2 linked regions of the Cohaesibacter gelatinilyticus genome follow. The protein of the gene in region 2 binds, or shares a complex with, the protein of the main gene of each other region. Links are inferred from orthologs where the notes say so. Each region holds a gene or a part of one and is shown on either strand. Other genes may lie near its edges. The genes, in order: groL and metK.

What was found.
Region 1: the proteins of metK (region 2) and groL are in contact, whole or in part, in a cryo-EM structure (PDB 8P4O), measured with the Escherichia coli proteins. The link is inferred for Cohaesibacter gelatinilyticus from one-to-one orthologs.

Annotation. Positions count from the first base shown.
Region 1 is NZ_OBEL01000001.1:222,048-233,431, forward strand. What follows is about bases 5,190-8,068. They hold groL (chaperonin GroEL), read right to left. Parts: upstream 7,516-8,068; coding sequence 5,863-7,515; downstream 5,190-5,862. Other genes in these bases: CRO57_RS01015 (hypothetical protein), read right to left, coding at 5,190-5,197; groES (co-chaperone GroES), read right to left, coding at 7,604-7,891. Outside these bases: CRO57_RS00980 (SlyX family protein), read left to right, coding at 1-105; CRO57_RS00985 (TetR/AcrR family transcriptional regulator), read right to left, coding at 140-763; CRO57_RS00990 (anthrone oxygenase family protein), read left to right, coding at 1,458-1,970; CRO57_RS00995 (hypothetical protein), read left to right, coding at 2,002-2,220; CRO57_RS01000 (hypothetical protein), read right to left, coding at 2,240-2,938; CRO57_RS01005 (LysR family transcriptional regulator), read right to left, coding at 3,053-3,949; CRO57_RS01010 (class I SAM-dependent methyltransferase), read left to right, coding at 4,151-4,783; more of CRO57_RS01015, read right to left, coding at 4,811-5,189; CRO57_RS01030 (methyl-accepting chemotaxis protein), read left to right, coding at 8,339-10,342; CRO57_RS01035 (AAA family ATPase), read right to left, coding at 10,361-10,930; CRO57_RS01040 (GNAT family N-acetyltransferase), read right to left, coding at 11,006-11,384.
Region 2 is NZ_OBEL01000003.1:291,248-302,555, reverse strand. Bases 112-2,914 are described here. They hold metK (methionine adenosyltransferase), read right to left. Parts: upstream 2,198-2,914; coding sequence 1,025-2,197; downstream 112-1,024. Other genes in these bases: CRO57_RS15260 (helix-turn-helix domain-containing protein), read right to left, coding at 2,324-2,737; trmB (tRNA (guanosine(46)-N7)-methyltransferase TrmB), read right to left, coding at 112-856. Also shown: more of trmB, read right to left, coding at 107-111; lnt (apolipoprotein N-acyltransferase), read right to left, coding at 2,933-4,528; CRO57_RS15250 (transporter associated domain-containing protein), read right to left, coding at 4,593-5,768; rRNA maturation RNase YbeY, read right to left, coding at 5,825-6,352; CRO57_RS15240 (PhoH family protein), read right to left, coding at 6,349-7,422; tRNA (N6-isopentenyl adenosine(37)-C2)-methylthiotransferase MiaB, read right to left, coding at 7,554-8,966; olsA (lyso-ornithine lipid O-acyltransferase), read right to left, coding at 9,124-9,984; CRO57_RS15225 (Fur family transcriptional regulator), read right to left, coding at 10,015-10,446; rimI (ribosomal protein S18-alanine N-acetyltransferase), read right to left, coding at 10,512-11,000; tRNA (adenosine(37)-N6)-threonylcarbamoyltransferase complex dimerization subunit type 1 TsaB, read right to left, coding at 11,059-11,308. UniProt on the Escherichia coli protein: Catalyzes the formation of S-adenosylmethionine (AdoMet) from methionine and ATP.

The sequences.
Region 1 (11,384 bases), on a different replicon or contig from region 2:
ATAGATCGCCTTGGTCGTCAGGTTGGTATTTTGAAAGAAGCATTGGCCGAATTGGAAGACGGTATGGAAGCGCCATCCGCCAATAAGAAGCCTCCTCACTACTAATTCAATCTGACAGTCGAAACTGAAAGAACAATGATCAGAGTGCTTTGGGGCCAAACAGCCGCAAGAATTGTCGACAGGCTCGTTCAGATCGAGCTTGTGCCTCGCGCCGCTTCAGCACTTCGACCACGCCGATAACCCGTCTGATTTGTATGTCGCCAATCAGAAGATTGAAATATGTTTCAGCAGCATCATCGACATCAGCGGCGGCGCCGAGCTCAAGTTCACCGGCCTCGCTGGCCCGCTGAAGATAATGGATGAGTAGGGGGCGGACTGAAGAACGACCAAATTCGGCGATGGTCTTCCCCAGTTTCCCAGTTTCAGAAGCATCAGCCGCAGCAGCCCGGTTCAACAAAATTGCCCGTTTGCTGGTGATAAGTTGCAGCAATACCACACCGAGTTTGGTCAAGGTCTCTTCTACTGGTTTATGGGTCTGAACCGTCTTTTCAAGTAATTCCGTTGCTTCGCTGGCATTCGCTTTCACTAGTGAGGAAAACAACTCCTCCTTGGAACCATACCAGCGATAAAGTGTTTGGTTGGAAGCGTTGGCCTTCTTGGCGATAGACAGCATGGAGGTACTACGATAGCCCTTTTCAGCCAGAACCTGAAAAGCGGCCTCCATAATCTCCTGTTGCCGTTGCTCACGTGTCTTCGCCTGCACGTCCCACTCCCGGGAAACTGGTCATCATTATAAAAGGAACCCGCTTGATAGTTAGCGGCAGAAAAAAGCCGAGACAACTCATTTATCGGGGCATCCCATCAGACTACAATCTAAATTGGTGTATATCAGTGTACGGATTTGGTGGTGTAAATTCAAGTGAAAGCAACCAAGAGTATTAAAACAGGGTAAAGATCGACCATGGCCAAATTCGACAAGGCCGGCAATACCAAATGAAAGGACGACGAATTTTCACCCATTGCTCCACGGTGCTTGGCGATTTGTGAACCGATGTCAGAAAGGTTGTTGACTGATGTGCAGCTGGAATGATGGCGAAGCTTTTGGGGAATGGTAATGCACAGAGGAGTGAAAATATATGAGAAGATCGAAAGCTACTCAGTTCTGTTTTTCTCAAAATTGCTTGGTGATAAAGTGGTTTAAAGTGTTTGCGGTTCCCTTGTAACTCGCCTCGGCCATATGGTTTCAGCGAGATAGATATGGTCAGGTCAGCGCAGATGTGCGGTTCCTTCGGAAATATTCCAAAGTTCCCGCCATGTATGGTCTATATTGCCAGGTTTTTTGAAATAAAGTGTATATATATGTACTGTTGTGATATCGACAAATCAGCAAGGCTGGATGAGTCAGGCATCAATTCTTGCGGTCAAACCCAACTTTTATGCAGATAAAGGATCCTGATATGATATCGTGTTCTAACCTTTTGACAAATAAATATATTCTTGTTCTATTGATCATGCTCGGATTGATGGCAGGGTTTTTCTATTCCTATAGTGTGTCGGTCATGCCGGGACTTAATCATGCGCAACCTCAGGTGGCAATTGCGGCCATGCAAAGTCTCAATATCACAATCCGCAATCCGACGTTTTTCCTCACCATTCCTGTGGGCTTGGTTGGGGCGTTGTTATTATGGCGAAATCATCAGAAACGAGCGTCTATCTGGCTTGCTCTGGCTAGCCTGATCTATCTGTTTGGAGCTGTCATTCCGACAGGTATGATCAATGTTCCCATGAATGACGCATTGGGAATACAGAGCGTTCCGACTGATTTTGCTGCGACCTCGGATCTTTGGTGGTCTTACGCACCCACCTGGACATTTTGGAACACATTTCGCACCATGACCACGATGCTGGCCCTTTTGATTTGCGCATGTGCCATAAGTCAGCTCCAAGCTTCGCCCGAGCGAGTGTCTTGAACCAAAGGACAAGGAAAAGGGGGGCAATCTTATGGAAGCTTACCGAGCCCTATTGGATCGGGATATTTCCGATGAGCTGATCCTGATTGCATCCGATCTTGGTAGAGATAAAGACAAGACACTTTTGCAGCGAGCAGACGCCCATCGCCCTGGGCATGCCTTTGTGACCTCTGATCCCGAGTATAAAACGATCCAGGATGAGGTGGAGGCTACGCTTGCCCGGATTGGCGGTTGGAGTGTTGGCGATTGAGGCCAACATCTCGCTTGGTTCAGACAGGCTCGGGTATCAGATCGGCGGATGTTGCCGCACCTTCAAAACTCCGCTGTTCAATCAGGCCGCTGAAAAATGTATGAATCATGCCGCAATCTGAAAAGGCTCCAAAAATTCCTTGATCTTTAGAGGGAGCGAATGCCAATGGAACAGCTTGAACAAACACTCCAATAAGAAGCATTGGGAGATAGGTTACCACTTCTGCTCGCTCCAGAATGATCCCACCCTTGAAGTCATGAGGCATGCCTTGTGATTCCAATGTCAGTCTGGCTTGCTTAAAAGGTTCATAATCCTGCCCAATCTCCAGAAATGGACTGAGTGGATGAAGACTGATCAAGAGTATTTGCGTCCAATTGAGCTGGTTCATGATATCAAACAGGCCTCGGCTCAAGGCTGCGATTTTCTCATCCTTGCTTTCTTCTTCGGCAGTGATTTTGCGTTCGATCATCCTTGAGGGCAGAATATGATCGGGAAATGCCTGGTCGAGCATCGCTAGATATTCTTCCTCCATTTTTGCATTGAGACGATCACATTCTTCCTGATCAACTACCAAACTTTTTCCATCGTCATCAACGATCATCTCGTCCGGGCGAAAAGTGCTAAAGCTGGGGTGATAGCGATTTTCCTGCCATTTTCTGCAAAATCGACCAAAATATCCATTGCGCTCCAATAGGTCAGCGCGTGGCAAAAATTCCATTTGTCCCTCCCAAATACAACCCTGAGTTAGCTACTCATGGAAATGTAAGGGATACGTTAAGTTTGACAGGTTTGCTGCCGCTTTTGGGCGGCTAGCTACGATAGGAAGCTATTCTCACGGTGATAATGAAGTAAGATAGTTCGCCAACTTGTCAAAGACGAGGCGGATTTTTCTGCTGGTATGCAATTCCCGATGAGTAGTTAGCCAAATCGGAATGCGAAGCGGCTCAATCGGTAGAGACAGGCGTTCGACCTCTGGATAGGAAAGCGCGACTTGATCGGACATCATGCTAATGCCAATCCCTTCGCAAACCATCTTCCAAGCGACAATTCCACTCTTGGAGGTGACATGAAATTGCTCCTTGCTGATGGGTAAGCCCATAGCCAGCAAATATTGAACCATCCTGTCCCTGTCGCCAAATCCTACAAAATGATGCTGGCTTAAATCTTCAATTCTCTGAGGGCGACCATGCACTGTCAGATAGTTATGAGACGCATAGAAACTACCAGTAATTTCGCCCACAAGACGGGCAATCAGATCTGGTTCCTCAGGTCGAACATGGCGGATGGCAATATCAGCTTCACGTCTTAATAGATCACTGATCTCGTTGTCGGCAATCACTTCTATGTCGATGAGCGGAGCTTCGCTCCGCAATTGAAGAAGAAAGGCTGGCAGATTTTCATAGGCCATTGTATCGCTGGCTGTAACGCTGACAGTGCCAGAAATTGATTGCGATTGACCGGAGGCCACAAGGGAGAACTTGCGCGCTGCCTCGCCCATTTCACGTACATGATCCAGCAAATCTTTCCCGGACTGGGTAAGACGCAACGTCTTGCCAACCCGTTCGAACAATGTGACGCCAAGTTGCTCTTCCAGCGCCATGACCTGCCGGCTTAATGTGGGCTGCGTCAGACCCAAAGCGCGCGCAGCCGCAGACAATGAGCCTTCTTCTGCGGTCACGAGAAAGGCTCTGACCTGATTCCAATCAAAGGATATTTGCTGCCAGTTCATACATATTCGTATATCAAAAATGCAGATTTAGGCAATTTCTCTTTTGTTTTTGTATGAATAGGTTGTGTGAACAGCTTAAAGCGCGCTCTCGAAAAGCAGCAGTCTTTCAGGACAGGAGCGCGCATCCAAGTAAAGTCCAAATCACCACTTGCTATTGAATAATAGCGATGCCTGATTGAATGCCTGTACAGGAGATATCCAATGCGTGACGCAGCAACATTCTGGAATGGTGTGGCGGCCAAATATGCGCGCTCCCCAATCAGGGACATGCAGGCCTATGATTATACCATGGAGCGTACAGCGGCTTACTTGTCGCCAAATGATAGAGTGTTGGAGCTGGGGTGTGGAACAGGCACAACAGCGCTTAGATTGGCGGACAAGGTCGCTCATTATACTGGCAGTGATATTGCGCAAGAGATGATAGTGATTGCTAAGGAGAAGGCTTTCGATGCCAAGGCAGAGAATATTGAATTCATGGCCGGGGGTGTGACAGACATTGAAGCGGAACCGTTGGATGCCGTTCTCGCTTACAATCTCATACATTTGCTGGATAATGCTGCGGAGGCGATGGCCAAGGCTCACACGCTTCTAAAGCCCGGTGGATATTTCATTTCCAAGACGGTCTGCAGTCCATCCAAAAGCAGTTCACTGAAATTCCGACTGATGATAGCCGTGCTTCCATTGATGCAGCTGATTGGCAAAGCACCTTATGTCAATTTCATGGAAACCCCGGAACTGGAAGCATTGATTGAAGACGCCGGTTTCAAAATCATCGAGACCGGCAATTACCCTGCCGATCCGCCTTGCCGCTTTGTAGTGGCGCGAAAGATTTAGAAATTTCAAATGTTTGAGAATAAAGCCCTAAAACAGCCAGCTGAGAGCAACACTGAACAGCCCAAAAACTAGAAAAATCCCGCCGCAGAAAACTAAATAGGTGAGGAGTGCCGATTTCCATGTTCGACTTTGAAAAAGATAAACAGCCATACCCAAAGGACTGAAGATGACCGTCAAAAATTTGCTGGTATAACTTGGGCGAATTCTGAGAGCAGTAGCATCTGCTTGCTGCCATAGGAGAGTAAGAATAATGACGCCTATCATTTGGACTGCGTCATTCCATGTCAGGTTATAGGCATTCCAAAGACCAAAAAACTCGTCGATAATCGCTCCAAAACAAAGAAATATGAGGAGCGAAACATAGATGAAGTTTCGCCTGGCAAATTTGCTGGATGATAGATTGTCTGGAAACATGGAAAAGCCTCAACAAGCTAAAAAATATATCATTGAAATTTGAATGTGGGGCGCCTTGCGGAGATTGCAATCCCTGAGGGTCGCTTTAGATATCTGGCAGTTTCCATTATTTCATCTTCGAATGGGTCACAGGAGAGGCGGGGACGAGCAAAGGCAAAAAGCGCATGAGTATGAGGCAAAAGAAAAAGGCCGGATCGAATGATCCGGCCTTTTCCGTAAATCTAAGCGAGGTGCTTAGAGCTACGTGATTACATCATGCCGCCACACGTGCGCGGATGCGCACAAAGCTTAAGAATGCATGGGCATGGGGCAAATAAAAAAGCCGGATCGAATGATCCGGCTTTCTTGTAAGTCTTAGCTAGGTTAGCCAAGCGTCATGATTACATCATGCCGTCCCCGCATCGCCCGCAGGGGCTTTAGCCCCGAGGACGAGCAAAAGCAAAATGCGCATGGGCGTGAGGCAAAAGAAAAAGGCCGGATCAAATGATCCGGCCTTTTCCGTAAATCTAAGCGAGGTGCTTAGAGCTACGTGATTACATCATGCCGCCACACGTGCGCGGATGCGCACAAAGCTTAAGAATGCATGGGCATGGGGCAAATAAAAAAGCCGGATCGAACGATCCGGCTTTCTTGTAAGTCTTAGCTAGGTTAGCCAAGCGTCATGATTACATCATGCCGCCCATGCCACCCATGCCGCCCATGCCACCCATATCAGGCATTGCAGGTGCGCCACCGTCTTTAGCAGGTGCATCAGCAACCATAGCTTCGGTGGTAACCATCAGACCAGCAACGGAAGCTGCATCCTGCAGAGCAGTGCGAACAACTTTGGTTGGGTCGATGATGCCAGCTTCGATCATGTTTACGTAAGCTTCGGACTGAGCGTCGAAACCAAGGGTATCGTCGCCTTCCAGCACTTTGTTGACAACGATGGAACCTTCAACACCGGCATTTTCAGCGATCTGACGGATTGGAGCCTGCAGAGCACGCAGAACAATCTTGATGCCAGCAGCGATGTCAGCATTGTCGGAAGACAGAGCTTCAACAGCTTTGGAAGCGCGCAGCAGAGCAGTACCACCACCTGGAACGATACCAGCTTCAACAGCAGCGCGAGTAGCGTTCAGAGCATCGTCAACACGATCTTTACGCTCTTTCACTTCAATCTCGGTAGAACCACCAACGCGGATAACAGCAACGCCACCAGCCAGTTTAGCCAGACGCTCCTGCAATTTCTCACGATCATAGTCAGAAGAAGTTTCTTCGATCTGAGCCTTGATCTGAGCAACGCGAGCTTCGATGCCGTCTTTTTCGCCAGCGCCATCAACGATGGTGGTGTTCTCTTTGGAGATGTTTACTTTCTTGGCGGTACCCAGCATGTCGAGGGATACGGACTCAAGCTTGATGCCAACATCTTCGGAGATCACGGTGCCGCCGGTCAGGATAGCGATGTCTTCGAGCATGGCTTTACGACGATCACCAAAGCCTGGAGCTTTAACAGCAGCAATTTTCAGGCCGCCACGAAGCTTGTTGACTACGAGGGTAGCCAGTGCTTCACCTTCGATGTCTTCAGCAATGATCAGCAGAGGACGGGAAGACTGAACAACGCTTTCCAGGATAGGAAGCATTGGCTGCAGGTTGGTCAGTTTTTTCTCGTGCAGCAGGATGAATGGATCATCCAGATCAGCGATCATTTTCTCGGTGTTGGTTACGAAGTATGGAGACAGGTAACCACGGTCGAACTGCATGCCTTCAACGACTTCCAGCTCGGTTTCCAGAGACTTGGCTTCCTCAACGGTGATAACACCTTCATTGCCAACTTTCTGCATGGCTTCTGCAATCATGGAGCCGATTTCAGCTTCACCGTTTGCAGAAATGGTGCCTACTTGCGCAACTTCTTCAGAAGAATTGATTGGCTTGGAAGCAGCTTCAAGAGACTTATGAGCTTCAATAACAGCAAGATCGATGCCGCGCTTCAGATCCATTGGGTTCATGCCAGCTGCAACAGACTTGGAGCCTTCACGAACGATAGCCTGAGCCAGAACGGTAGCAGTGGTGGTGCCGTCGCCAGCAACGTCGTTGGTTTTGCTTGCCACTTCACGCACCATCTGTGCGCCCATGTTCTCGAACTTATCTTCCAGTTCGATTTCCTTGGCAACGGAAACACCATCTTTGGTGATGCGTGGAGCGCCGAAGGATTTTTCGATAACCACGTTGCGGCCTTTAGGGCCTAGGGTGGTTTTTACAGCGTTGGCCAGAACGTCTACGCCACGCAGCATTTTCTCACGCGCGTCAGCGCCGAACTTGACTTCTTTAGCAGCCATGATGTGCTCTTCCTGAAATCTAGATAACTTGTATATAAGGAGGGGATCCGGATCGGATCGGGTCAATCACGAGCAAAAGCTCAGCGGATTAGCCCATGATACCCATGATGTCGGACTCTTTCATGATCAGCAGATCTTCACCGTCGATTTTAACTTCGGTGCCGGACCATTTGCCGAACAGAACACGGTCGCCAGCTTTGACTTCCAGAGCAACCAGGTTGCCTGCTTCGTCACGGGCGCCGTTGCCTGCAGCAACTACTTCGCCTTCAGATGGCTTTTCTTTGGCGGTATCTGGAATGATGATACCACCAGCGGTTTTCTCTTCGGATTCCACGCGACGAACAACGACGCGGTCATGCAGAGGACGGAACTTCATTGTATGAACTTTCCTATGTCTGTTATGCAGAACACCCAAGCCCAATTAGCGGCACCTGAGCAAACTCTGCTCCTCAAAAACAAGTGTGTTAGCACTCTCCAATATTGAGTGCTAACGACGGATACTCATTTAGGCAGCTTGAGATGAGAAGTCAAGAAAGCGGAAAAGATTCTTTTTGTCGATAAGCTCTGATCTGCAAACCTGCTATTGGGGAATTCGATGTGGGGTGAGGGATGAAGAAATTGTCGATATCAATGGAAATATTGTATAAATCATAATGTCTATAATATAAGACATATTTTATTTATGTAAGATAGAAGAATTTATAATGACAATTACATGAATAATACAAGTATATTTGAAATTTATTCTTGAAATTATATTTTCATTAAATTTTGCAGTACCAGGGTGGCCGGTAGGTAAGCAACTAGTAACGGCGTAGGAATCATGGTCTCCAATGGTTTTGCAAGACTGTCAGTACGCCAGAGAATTGCAGCTCTGGTATGTCTGATGATTTTCGGTTTTTTGGGCATAATCACACTCAACTGGAAAACAACATCAACGATCCAGATGCTCAAGGCCAAGGAAAGTGAAGCGCTTCATCTGGCCGCAACTTTTGAGCAATTGCTGGCAAAGAGCCTTCAGGCAGCGCGCAGTACTGAAATCTTCTTGCTTGAGAGAGGGCAAGCACGGGCAGATGAAGTTGCGCAAATTTTCACCGATATACGAAAAATTCAGATGCCTGTTTCTTCCCGTTCAGATCTGAAAAAGGAATTAACGCGGTTGGCCTTGGCGTCAGAGCAGTTTCAGGAATTGGTCGATCTACAAAAAGGGGTTGGCTTCGGTCAGGATGACGGATTGCGGGGGTATTTGGGTGCTGCAATACGCCGAGCGGAAGAAAAGCTGGAATTCTTTATTAAGAAGGCAGGCATCGATGATAAATCCGGCAATGTACGTGCCCATTTGTTGCGTATGCGCCAGATCGAAAAAGATTATATGCTTTTTGGGGATCCAAAAGCAGTTCAGCAGTTTGAGGGAGCTTATAGAAAAACAGTCTCATCTCTGAAACCTGCTGGCTTCAAGATCGTTGCTCGTATGGAATTAAAAGGGTTTTTGAAGGTCTATCGCAAAGACTTTCTGGCCTGGATTGAAAGCGAAAAACTGCTTCAGCAAAAGATCAAAAGCCACAGAGAGCATATGTCCGAAACAATCCAGTTGCTGATAGGCCAAGCCGAACTGGCAATGCGTGATGCAGACATCCAAATGCAAGAAAGTGTAGCTATTCAGGAACAAGCTCAAACCAGTTTTTACATACTGGCCGCGGTCCTGCTGGTCACCTCGGCTCTGAGCTCTTGGTTGATTGCCCGATCCATCACAAAACCACTTAGTATATTGGCAGCTGCAATGGATGCGATACGTCGCAAGGATGCATGCGTTGAATTGCCAGCAATCCGGTCCAAGGACGAGCTGGGATTGCTGGCCAAAGCAGCAGAAAATTTCCACATCAGTGTAGTGGAAGCATCGCAATTGCAGCAATCGGCACAATTGGACAACGCCAAAGAGTTGCAACGGCAGGATGATTTGGCGCGAATGCTGGATACTTTCCGCCAGCAAACCGATGCAGCCATTGAGAGTGTGAATAGCGAGGCGGTCAAGGTCTCCAATGCTGCAGAGCGCTTGAATCAACTTTCCAGTCGTGCACAGGGAAGCACAGATCTTGCACGCCAATCCAGCCAGGTCTCGACGTCCCATATGGGCGAAATGTCAAACAATGCCTCTCAATTGGAGCAAGCAGCGGATGATATTCTGGAGCAGACCAATAGAGCGGGAGATGTCGTCACGCATGCTGGTCAGACCGCAGAAAAAGCCAACCAGTCCATGAATATATTGAACCAGTCTGCCGAGGAGATCGGAGATATCGTGGAGTTGATTGGCAAAATTGCCGCTCAGACCAATTTGCTTGCACTCAACGCAACCATTGAGGCGGCAAGAGCCGGAGAAATGGGCAAGGGTTTTGCGGTGGTTGCGGAAGAGGTCAAACAGCTCTCTGGTCAAACCGCCAAAGCAACGGAAACGATTGCTACTCAAATATCGAATATCCAGCAAGCGGCGCAGGCTACAGCGACCTCACTGCAAGCCATCACCCAAATGATAGGAGGCGTGGATGAGGCAACGAACGTCATCTCACATTCAGTGGATATTCAGAACTCCTCTGCTAGCGAGATGGCCAGCAAAATGCAGGCAGCTCTGAATGGCGCGCAAGATGTCGAGCACAATGTCGATGAAGCAGCCAAATCCATCACAGCGTCTCATGAGGAAGCCAAGGCTTTCCTGGCGGTTTCAGTTGTATTGGATAATGTGATTGTGGCCTTGTCCGGTTCCATGACATCCTTCCTCAATGCCGTGGAGCAAGATTTGGATGCGCGCAGAAAAGAAACCAGATTGGTTTAAGAGTAAGCCGATGGAACCTTATGAGCTCAAATGAAAATGGATGAGCACCTGATCAAGGCGCTCTTCCAGACTGCCTGTCAGTTCCAGATAGTCTAGCTGACTGCGTTGAAGGCAGGTTCTGAAAGCATCATAAAAATATGCGCGCAAATCCGGGGCATCGCGTTGATCATCTGCCATCCACGGCCAGTCGACCCCACATAAGAGATAAAGCCTGGGAGAGTGGGGTGGCTGTTTGAGACTTTTCAGATGGCGACCGGACCAGGTTTCCCAGGCTTTCCTCAAGTCCGGATCACCGTCTTTGTAATAGTGATCATTATAGACCAACGAAGAAATCAGATCGCAATCACAAATAAGAGGTTGGCCATTGTTATCGGCCAACTTTGCAGCATCACTTTCCCGCTGCCACTGTCCTTCAGCGATGGGAATGCAATCTTCCTGACCGATACTTCCGTGCAGTTCGAAATAGTCCCGAAGATATTCCGATATGACCATCGCGTCCAGTCTCTGTGCCAGGGTTGTGGCGAGGGTGGACTTTCCGGTGCTTTCCGGTCCGGTCAGGATCAGTCTGGGTAAAGAATTGGCAAGCATGTATCGTTGATTGGCTGGCAAGAAAGATGCGACCAGCCTAATCAAGTCATCATTGAGAAATCAAGTGCGCGGATTTTAACAGTCAGCCAAAGTCCGGTCATGCTCATGGGCCATGTCGGCGGAAATGCCGTGACGTACCAGCTCTTTGGTAAAATGCACCCGCAATGTGCTGTCTTTCCCGTGGTCTGGAAAGGCTCGATGGCTCTCGAAATATCCATGGCCATGATAGAAAGTCAGCAGCTTATCCATGATTTCTGGTGTATGTAATTTCAGGCGATACAGCTCGCGGCTCTCGGAAATCATTTCTGCTTCCTTGAGAAGCTGAGAACCAAGTCCCTGTCCTTGAAGTTCAGGCTGCACAGCCAACGTGTCGATATACAGAGCCTGATCTTCTTCGTGAAAAGCGATTGCGGCCTGAATCTTTCCATCCTCTTCAAGAATATAAAGATTCCGC
Region 2 (11,308 bases):
CCCACCCTAAACTGATCGCCTAGATTTTGGTCGCCTTATACACCATTTCATGGTCAGAAAGCAAGCATCCATTTGATCGGCACTTTTTCGATCTTCCGGCGAGTTTCTAATCTGCAAGTCGCTCGAATTCCAGATATTGCGGAATACGCCCTTCTCGATAAGCTTTCGCTTCATAGCGCGTGCGTTTCCAGTCCGGATATGGTTGTTGGCGTTGCTCCGAGGTGGCACCCAGCTCTTTGAATTGCGGGTGCTTTTTAATATGCTCCAATGTCCAGTCAACATAATCGGCAATATCAGAGGCGAAGCGGAAAATACCACCAGGCTTTAGCACGCGAATGATGCGCTCAAGATTGTGATGAGATACAAATCTGCGCTTCCAGTGTCGCTTTTTATGCCAAGGATCAGGATAAAGCAGGAATAGCTTATCGATCGAGCCTACTGGCAGCCAATCCAGAATATGAGCCGCATCCTCATTATAGAGGCGAATATTCGCGATATCATGAGCTGCAATCTGATCAATAGCCTTACTCACGCCATTGACAAACGGCTCGCAACCGATCAGCCCAACTTGTGGATTCTGTATGGCCTGATAACTCATATGTTCTGCCCCACCAAAGCCGATTTCCATCCAGATTGCCTGCTTGGTTTCATCAAACAGGCTCTTGATGTCATTCATCGGCATGTTGGGGTCAAGCAAGAGGCTCGGCAATCGCTCATCCAGCAACGCCTGTTGACGCGGGCTAAGGGGTTTGCCTTTTCTGCGTCCGAAAAAAGAAGACTTTTTCTCCTCCTTCACACTCTCACAAGCTGGCACATCATTTTGTTCAGCAGCTGTTCCAAGCAACTGGTCGGACATATCAGACATTTCCCAATGATATCATTTGTACAGGCTATATAAGCCTTAGAGTCGGCAGAATACATATATGGCGTATTCTGTGTTTTCAGAATACGCCATAAAAATAGAAACGCAAAAGGTCAAGTCTTTCGCATCCGCAAAGTGCGGAATCAAAGCCTTATTGGTTGACTAAGCCAGTTCTGCGATGATTTTGTCTACCAGATCAGTTCTCTCCCAAGAGAAACCACCGTCTTCATTCGGTTGGCGACCAAAGTGGCCATAGGCAGCGGTGCGCTCATAGATCGGACGATTGAGCTGCAAATGGGTGCGAATGCCACGTGGTGTCAGGCTCATGCAGTTCCAAAGTGCTTTTTCTAGCTGGGAATCCCGCACCTTGCCGGTGCCATAGCTATCAACATAAAGCGACAATGGCTCGGAGACACCAATCGCATAGGAAAGCTGGATGGAGCAACGATCAGCAAGACCGGCTGCGACAACATTCTTGGCGAGATAGCGAGCGGCATAAGCAGCTGAACGATCAACCTTGGTTGGATCCTTCCCTGAGAATGCGCCACCACCATGAGGGGCTGCCCCGCCATAGGTATCCACGATAATTTTACGACCAGTCAGGCCGGCATCTCCGTCAGGGCCACCAATCACGAACTTGCCAGTTGGATTGACATGCCAGACGGTCTGATCCGTCAGCCAGCCCTCGGGAAGCGCTTTTTCGATATAAGGTGCCACGATCTGACGAATATCATCAGATGAAAGATTTTCATCCAAGTGCTGGGTTGAAAGAACCAGAGAGCTGACTTCTACCGGCTTTCCTTCGACATAGCGAAGGGTCAATTGGCTTTTTGCATCCGGGCCCAAAGCCGGCTCGGCGCCGGAATGGCGGGCTTCGGCCAGATCACGAAGGATTTTATGTGCATAGAAAATAGGGGCTGGCATCAATTCAGGGGTTTCGTTGACCGCATAGCCAAACATGATTCCCTGATCACCCGCTCCTTCATCCTTGCCTTCTGCTTCATCTACGCCCTGGGCGATATCGGCAGATTGTTCGTGCACATGAACGTCGATATTGGCATTCTTCCAGTGGAAGCCATCCTGTTCGTAGCCGATATCCTTGATCACCCGGCGAGCCGTTTCGCTCATCACCTCGGCATTGATGCTGGATGGGCCACGCACTTCACCAGCCAAAGTTACCTGATTGGTGGTCGCCATGGTCTCTACCGCAATGCGCGAATAGGGATCCTGCTCCAAAAATTTGTCGACAATTGCATCCGATATCCTGTCACAGATTTTATCTGGATGACCTTCCGAGACGGATTCACTGGTGAAGAGAAATTCTTTACGAGCCATTGAGGAGATCACTTTCAAACGGGCATGAATGAATAAAAAGCCAAGAGGTCTCTTAAACCTCCTGGCTTAATTAAGTGCTAAAAAGACGAAATCCAAGGAAACGTCAAGATAGTTGATGTGAAAAAATCAGCCTTCTTCGCCATCACCTGCCAAAGCACGCACAAGATCCACTACCTTGCGACGGACCTTGGCATCCTTGATCTGAACGAAGGCCCGATTGAGTTGCAATCCTTCTGATGAAGACAGGAAGTCGATCACAAAATTCTCAGATTTGGACTCACCCGTTGCTGATGCTTCTTGCGGGGACCCCGGGGCATCTTCAAAGAAGAAAGAAACCGGCACTTCCAGAACGGTCGCAATATGTTGCAAGCGGCTGGCGCCAATTCTGTTGGTTCCTTTTTCATATTTCTGAATTTGCTGGAAGGTGATCCCGAGATGTTCACCCAGCTTTTCTTGGCTCATAGACAACATCATGCGACGCAGCCGGACACGGCTTCCCACATGAATATCGATGGGGTTTGGTGCTTTTTTACTGGCCATTTTGGCTCTCATTGTTTGTGGCAATCTGCTCTTGGCGACAGTCATTTTGCCAACTTGTTTGTTTAAAAGAGGCTCCGCAACCTCTTGTTTCAACCTCAAGGCTCGGTATGTGTCTTATTTTGAGCCTTCGGGGACAGGTCTATAACAATATTGCCGTGTGAGCTTATGTTCTGTCAATTCTTGAGAGCATGTGGCTCAGACTTTTCTGCGCAAAAAAATTAGAATTATGAGTAAAAAAAGCCAAATTGCACTAAAAAGACCATTTCCTACGATGGAAAATAATGTCTTCGCTCTATCATCAGGCAATTTCATTTGAAGAATACCGGTTTGTTCCAATGGAATTTGCGCGATCACTTGTCCTTTGAAATCAATGATTGCAGAAATACCGGTATTGGCAACCCGAACGACAGGCAAACCCAATTCCACCGCTCGCATACGTGCCATGAACAAATGCTGATAAGGGCCAATGGACGGGCCAAACCAGGCATCGTTGGTCACCGTCAAGATCCAGTCCGGTCGTGCCACATAGCTGGCTACTTCACCTGCAAAGGCAATCTCATAACAAATCAGCGGAAGAACAGATCCGAACTTATCTGTTCCGAGGAGATTACGGTTACGCCCTGGCGTAAAGCCTCCCTTCAAACGGGTCAATTGTTCCAACCCGATTGCCTCCAGTACCGATTGCATCGGAAGATATTCACCAAATGGAACCAGATGGGTTTTATCATATGCCCCACGCACAGCTCCGTCCGCACCCAACCAATAGATGGAATTGAAAACATTCTCTTCACCTTTGGTGCTCTGTTCCCTACGAAGAGCACCGGTCATCAACTGACTTTGCCCGGGTAAGGCTTGTGCAATCGCTGCCAAGGCAGCGGGTTGCTCCATCAAATAGAAGGGAATGGCGGATTCCGGCCAAATAACAAGATCCACTTCGTCTGCTGGAGCTTGTTCGCTGGTTTGGCTGGTCATCGCAACCAACCGGTTAAAGATCCAGGAGCGATTTTCCAACTTCCATTTTTCGGATTGAGGAATGTTGGGTTGAACCAACCTGAGAATCTGTCCCTCAGACTGCAAGGGTTTTGAACCTTCATTCTGCAGACGCATAAAGCCATACAGAATCTGTACTGCGAGAATCGCAGATATCAAAACCGTATAACCCAGCGCTTTTCGGCTAACATGCTCTTGAGCAATCCAGATGACCGGCAGCGTGAAGAGAAGCAATGCCCACAAGGTTAGAAGATCCGGCCCAGTAAGGGACAAGGCTTGCATGGTTAGATCGTTACTTGCCAGAGAGAAGCCAAACCCGCCCCATGGAAGCCCAGTGAAAACAAACCCCCGGATCCATTCCATGATGCTCAATGATAGTGCAAACCATATCACTCGCGTCCAATGGTCCGACCAGACCAGAGCGAGAGCTGCCATTGCCGCGGCCCAGAAAATTGCCAACCCCGCTGGCAGAACCAGAATTGCAAGAGGCATTGCCCAAGCAAATTTTTCTGCTTCCACCAGAAACGCAGCTCCGAGCCAATAAAAAGTGAGCAGAAAGAAGCCAAACGCAAACATCCACCCAGTGGCAAACATACGCTTTGCAACAGCGCGGCCATTATGCCCAAGAGACGCAGAGTCCAACAGGGCGACCAAAATGGGTAAACAAAACCACAGAAGACCAAACCAACCATAAGGCGGCTGCGCAAAACTGGCTATGACTCCAAGGAGAAAAGCCAGACAATAGCGCTTCCAGCCATCAAGCAGGACAAGCGAAGAATAGAGATGCCTTATGGAAGCCATGGAGATCCCAGCGAATCAGAACAAGTCTTGTGGAAGTCATAAGACTCAGCATTCGGGTTACAGGTCAAGCACGCTTTGCATCGGGTTCCTCTTGCCCTGGATCTTTATCCTCGGAGCCGGAATTGCTCACTTCCAGATTGGCAGCATTCAATTGGCCAAGGCGTTTTGAGCCTTTTTTTGTAGGTTTGATACGAATTTTTACACGCCGAATGCGGCGAGGATCCGCATCCATAACCTCTGCTTCGAGATTATCGGAGATGGCAATCAACTCGCCACGCACCGGAATTCGACCAATATGGGTAAAAATCAAACCACCCAACGTATCAACATCATCCGATTCTTCACTGGTGGCGAGTGTTACACCAATTGCATTGGAGACTTCTTCGAGATCCGCCTTGGCATCGGCGATGAACAGATTTGGCCCTGCTGGCGCCACAACCAATTGCTCTTCATCATCATGTTCGTCTTCAATATCACCAACAACCGTTTCCACCACATCTTCCAGTGAGATCAGGCCATCAGTTCCACCGTATTCGTCAATAACAAGTGCCATCTGGGTGCGTGCAGCACGCATGGTTGCCATCAGATCGGTTGCAGGCATGGATGGTGGCACAAACAGAATCTCACGGATGACACCAAGCTCACTCAAAGGGCGCTGAAGATCAATGTTGCTCATGGTTTTGGGATGATTGCTGCCAGACAGCAACGGATGATAAACCTTTTCGGAACCATTCTGATCTTCGGCTTGCCGATCAATCGGTTCATTTTCATCAGCACAATCCAACAGATCTCCGTCGGTGGAAACGCATCCTTCTGATGTCATCAGACCAACGACATCCTTGATGTGAACCATGCCCACAGGATCATCCAACGTTTCACGATAGACCGGAAGGCGGGAATGTCCGACTTCCTGATAAATAGCCAGCAAAGCGCCCAATGAAATGTCATCTTCGACCGCATCGATATCGGCACGGGGGATCATGACATCATCAACCCGTAATTCACGTAGCGCCAGAATATTGCGCAACATGACTTTTTCATCGGCGGAGAAAGTCTCATCTCCCCCTTCGTCATCGGCCAATGCGCCTTCCATCTGGGTACGCAGAGATTTTGTGTTCAGCCGGGCGGTCAAACCGTTGATGAGGCGCTGAAACCAGCCCTCATTCTTGTCTTGCTGGCGTTCACTACCCGGCTCGATCGGGCTGGGGTCCAAAGGGTCAGGACTATCGGGATCGTTCATTATCGTATGTCATGCTGGCAATCAGCCAGCTTTCCTCATATTACGTCTAAAAAAATCTAATCAGGCATCGGAAGCGGATCTGAGCCTGCATAGGGATTATCTATTCCCAATTGGGCGAGAATGGCAATTTCCACAGCTTCCATCTTCTCCGCCTCATCCCATTCAATGTGATCGTAGCCTAAAAGATGCAAAAAACCATGAACACACAAATGGGTAAGATGGGCTGAAAATTCAATAGCCAGCTCTTCTGCCTCACGCTCAACCGTCTCATAGGCGAAAACAATATCACCCAGAAGAGGCCCCAGGGGATCTGCTTCTTCATCTATGGGAAAAGATAGCACATTTGTTGGCTGGTCCTTGCCTCGATGAGCGGCATTGAGCTCTCTTACAGTCTCATTGTCACTGAAAACCAGAGATACTTCCGAGCCTTGCCGAATTTCGATTTTCTCGACTTGCTCGGCATATGCATGGGCCGTATCAATTGCACGACTGATCAAAAGCTCCAGATTTTCAATCCGATTCCAATTATCCGCTTCAATCAGGCTGTCTTTTTCGAGAGGAGTTTCCAGGGGAGCAAGGCTCATTGCGCCGCCTCGTCCGACTGATCCTTGCCTGCACTCTCATCCAGATCGGTCAATGCCCTTTCTTCCAAAGCCCGGCGAATACGTACCTTACGACGTGCCTCATCATCATAGGCATTGACGATACGCATGACCAATTCATGCCGCACCACATCTTCAGCGGTGAATTGAACCCGCACAATGGATGGGATGTCAGAGAGAATATCCATCGCCTGCACCAGACCAGATTGCTCGCCAGAGGGCAAGTCGATCTGGCTTGGGTCACCTGTGATGATCATTTTGGAATTTTCACCAAGGCGGGTCAGAAACATCTTCATCTGCATGGAAGTTGTATTCTGGGCTTCGTCCAGGATAACCACGGCATTGGAGAGCGTTCGGCCACGCATGAAGGCAAGGGGCGCAATCTCGATGACCTTTGCTTCCAACTCACGTTCCACCTTGTCTGGCGGCATCATATCATAAAGCGCGTCATAAAGGGGACGGAGGTAAGGATCGACCTTTTCCTTCATATCACCCGGAAGGAAACCAAGCCGCTCGCCTGCTTCCACTGCCGGACGGGAAAGGATGATCCGGTCCACGACACCACGTTCAAGCAAGGATGCAGCATAGGCAACGGCCAAATAGGTCTTGCCGGTACCGGCCGGACCGGTGCCAAAGACCAGATCTGCGCGATCCATCGCACGGATATAGGCATCCTGCGTGGCTGTGCGGGCAATCAGTTTTTTCTTACGGGTCGCAATCTGGGCAAAATTCAGTTTGCCCTTGCCTTGCGCATCTTCTGGCATCATTTGTGGGAGAACCAATTGTTCATCTGCTGCTTGAGCCATGCGGATGGCACCATCCACATCGGCCTGTTCAATTTCTTCACCTGTTTCCAGACGGTGATAGAGACTGTCGAGAGCATATTTGGCCTGATCACATAAATCGGCGGGGCCTTTGATTGTGACCTTGTTGCCGCGGGCGATGGCTTCAATCCCGAGCTTTTGCTCAATGCGGGCAAGATGCTGATCATATTGGCCGAAAAGGTTGCTAGCCAGACGATTGTCATCATAAGACAGGACAATATGGCCCATGTCAGATGCGGCGCTGAGCGCCTTTGAGGCGCGATGTTGCTTGCGTGCCTGCTGCTTGGCTGGCTGCTTGTTCGAAGTTTGGCTCTTTTTGCCTTTGGTCCCTTTTGGGGTCATTTCGCGATTGTGATCGCTCAAATGCTTAACCCTTCCGCTTGGTTATGGAGAGGAGTGCCTATTGTAGTTCGATCTTCTATCATTGTCCCAAACAAACTGTTGGTTCCAATATTATCGATGTGAACTGTGACAATTTCACCAATCAATTCTTCGGAAGCTTGAACATGCACAGCTTGTAGCCAAGGAGATTTACCGACCAGCTGTCCCTCATCACGCCCCTTGCGCTCCAGGAGCAGGCTCATTGTCGTTCCAACCTTTGAGGCGTTAAAATCGCGCTGTTGCTGATTCAGAAGCTCTTGCAAGCGATAGAGACGCTCGGATGCAATTGTTGCTTCCACCTGTTCTTTCATATCAGCAGCAGGTGTACCCGGGCGTGGAGAATATTTGAAGCTATAAGCAGACGCATAAGTCACTTCGCGCACAATGCGCATGGTGTCTTCGAAATCCTCTTCGGTTTCGCCGGGGAAACCAACAATGAAATCGCCGGACAAGGCGATATCCGGGCGCACGTCGCGGATCACGTCAATCAAACGCACATAATCGTCGTAAGTATGCTGACGGTTCATGGCTTTGAGGATCTTGTTGGATCCAGCCTGGACCGGCAAATGCAGATACGGCATCAGGCTGTCGAGATCGCGATGTGCTACCAACAATTCCTCATCCATATCGCGCGGGTGCGAGGTGGTGTAGCGCAAGCGATCCAGACCATTGATCTCTGCCAGACGGAATAAAAGGCGCCCCAAGCCCCAGGCTTTGCCGTCCGGGCCTTCCCCATGATAGCCATTGACATTCTGCCCCAACAACGTGACTTCGCGCACACCTGCTTCGGCCAGGCGCTCGGCCTCGGCAACAATCTGCGCAACCGGGCGGGATGCCTCTGCACCACGAGTGTATGGCACCACGCAGAAGGTACAGAATTTGTCACAACCCTCTTGTACCGTCAGGAATGAACTGACACCGCGTTTGCGTGTCACTTCCTTCTTGGCCTTGGGCAGATTGGCAAATTTGTCTTCGACCGGAAAATCGGTTTCCACCACACGGTCACCATTATCGGCCCGGTCCAGCAGATCTGGCAGGCGATGATAAGATTGCGGGCCAAAAACCATATCAACGACAGGCGCACGGCGCATGATTTCCTCGCCTTCAGCCTGAGCCACGCAGCCGGCAACACCAATCTTCATGTCGCCCTTGCCGCCATCCCGTTTGGCGTCGCGCAATTTGCGGATACGTCCCAGCTCGGAATAGACCTTTTCCGCTGCTTTCTCGCGAATATGGCAGGTATTGAGAATGACCAGATCAGCCTCTTCCATTTGTTCGGTCGGCTTATATCCCTTGGTCGCCAAAGCATCGGCCATACGATCGGAATCATAGACATTCATCTGGCAGCCATAGGTCTTCACAAAGACCTTTTTGTCTTTAGGATCGGTCATATCTGGTCACGCCCGGAAAATCTGGTCTGAAAGTGCGGTTCGTACCGCGCAACATGCTGTTCATGACCCATATTGCCACAAACAGCTGAATGGCGGGGAGCTTTAGCGCATTTTCCGCGAATTTGCAAAGCGCAAATTCCGTCATCTTGCCTCGATGCTATTGTTTGGCAATCCGTCTCTCGAAAAGTGCAGCACGGGTCATCGCTCTTACTTCATTTTCAGCCATTTGCGCAATCTGCTTGCGATTCACGCTATCATCCATCGGGATTGGCTCGCCATAGCTTATCGTAACATCCAATGCGCCCTCTTTCAGTATGGCCCAAAGATGAGGCATCAATTCCATATCACCATACCAGGCCGCGAGTGGGCGATGCTGACGCCCCATTGGCAGACCCTGAACTGCGGTATAGGCAATGGACACCGGTTGTATCCAAACCGATGGAGCAGACGTGGTAGAAGTCTCGTTTTGGTTGGCTTCAGATGCAGTGGACATTGCTGCGCTCGCTGCTCCAATAAGCGCTGAGCGGAAAGGCAGAACCCGATTACCGTCTGAGGAAGTCCCTTCCGGAAACAGAACCATGGCATCGCCTTGGGCCAAACGCTCGGCAATCGCCTTGGCAACCTTTCCCGTCTCGGATCGGCGGGTTCGGTTGACAAATATGGAGCGTTGCAATTTGGCAAACCATCCAAAGATTGGCCAATTCGCCACTTCTGATTTGGCAATGAAGGAAAGCGGGCGACTTTGTCCCAAAACCACAATATCAAGCCAGGATACATGATTTGCCGTAATCAGAACCGAGCCTTTGTCAATCGCCAAACGCCCTTTGGTTCTGACCCTGACACCAAAACCAAAGCAAGCCAAACGATGATAAATGACCGGAATCCAGCGTGCTGTTGGCAATTTTGCTGTAACGGAAAGCGCCTGCAGGGGCAAACCGATCAGGGTAATTCCAATCAGAAAGCCGCTTGCCAGCGTGGCCCGGATGGTCGCAGTATCTGGAATCGTTACTTGACGCATGGCCTTGCTCCCAAGGGAAAAACTGGCTCACTAATCCTTTGAATCCTCAAGTGGAACCCCGTACAGCTCCAAACGATGATCCACCAATTTGAAACCAAGACGACGAGCAACTTCAGTCTGCAAACGCTCGATTTCCTCATCGCGAAATTCGATCACTTTGCCAGAACGCAAATCGATCAGATGATCATGATGCTCATCGGAAATGGTCTCATAGCGCGCACGACCATCTCGGAATTCATGCCGCTCGATAATGCCAGCGTCTTCAAACAATTTGACCGTGCGATAGACGGTAGAAATGGAAATGCCACTATCAATACTCGATGCCCGGTTATACAATTCTTCCACATCTGGATGATCTTCTGCAGCGTCCAGGACGCGGGCAATCACACGCCGTTGCTCGGTCATTCTCATACCGGCATTGACACACAAATCCTCGATGGCGGTCTTCTTGATGATGGTCATCACATTGTTGCCCTTTGCTGCCTCTGCAGATCAGGATGCTTTTCCAATCCTGTTTCCTTCGCGCTCTAGCCATCCAGCTCGACTTGCATGATGAGGGCCGTAGCGGCACTATCTTTGCCACTCGTATAATAGCCCTTCCGCTCACCGACTTTTTCAAACCCGAGCTTTTGGTAGAGCAATAGCGCAGGTTGGTTGCCCTCGTCCACCTCCAGAAACAGCTTGGCCATCCGATCTGCATAGAGCTTTCGCATAACTTCACGCATCAACAGCTCTCCCGCTCCCGTTTTTCGCTGGACAGGATCCACAGCAATGGTCAGGATTTCCGCTTCGTCCAGAACTGTGCGAACCAGCACAAAGCCAATAATCTTGTCTTTTATCCGCAAGTTTGAACGCCGCAGAACCAGACAATCGATGCCATCATCACCCAGAAAGGACTGGAACTCACTATCGGTCCAGGCACGGGCGAAAGATTTTTTGTGAATATCGGATAGAACCGGCACGTCTTCCAGCATCGCCGGCGCAATCGACGAGGTATTTTTGATCGGGAAGATCACCCAAATGCTCCCACAGTCTTGTTTATGTCTTCATCCCACAATGAGTGTGAAACAAAGATCAGGCCCTTGCAATGGCCTTCCCGACTTGGGGTTTTGCATCTGGTGCCCGCAAGTAAAGTGGAGATGGACTGATATCAGTTTTTGGCTGTTTTAGCGCCCATTTCGCAACAACCGCCATATCGGGCACTTGTGGAAGGAGTGATGGCTCCCCTGCCTCATTGTTTTGCGGTTCATCCTGCACTTGGCGAATCAGCTCCGAGGCACTGCCAATCAAAGACACATCTTTCATTGAAGACAGGTCCTGCATC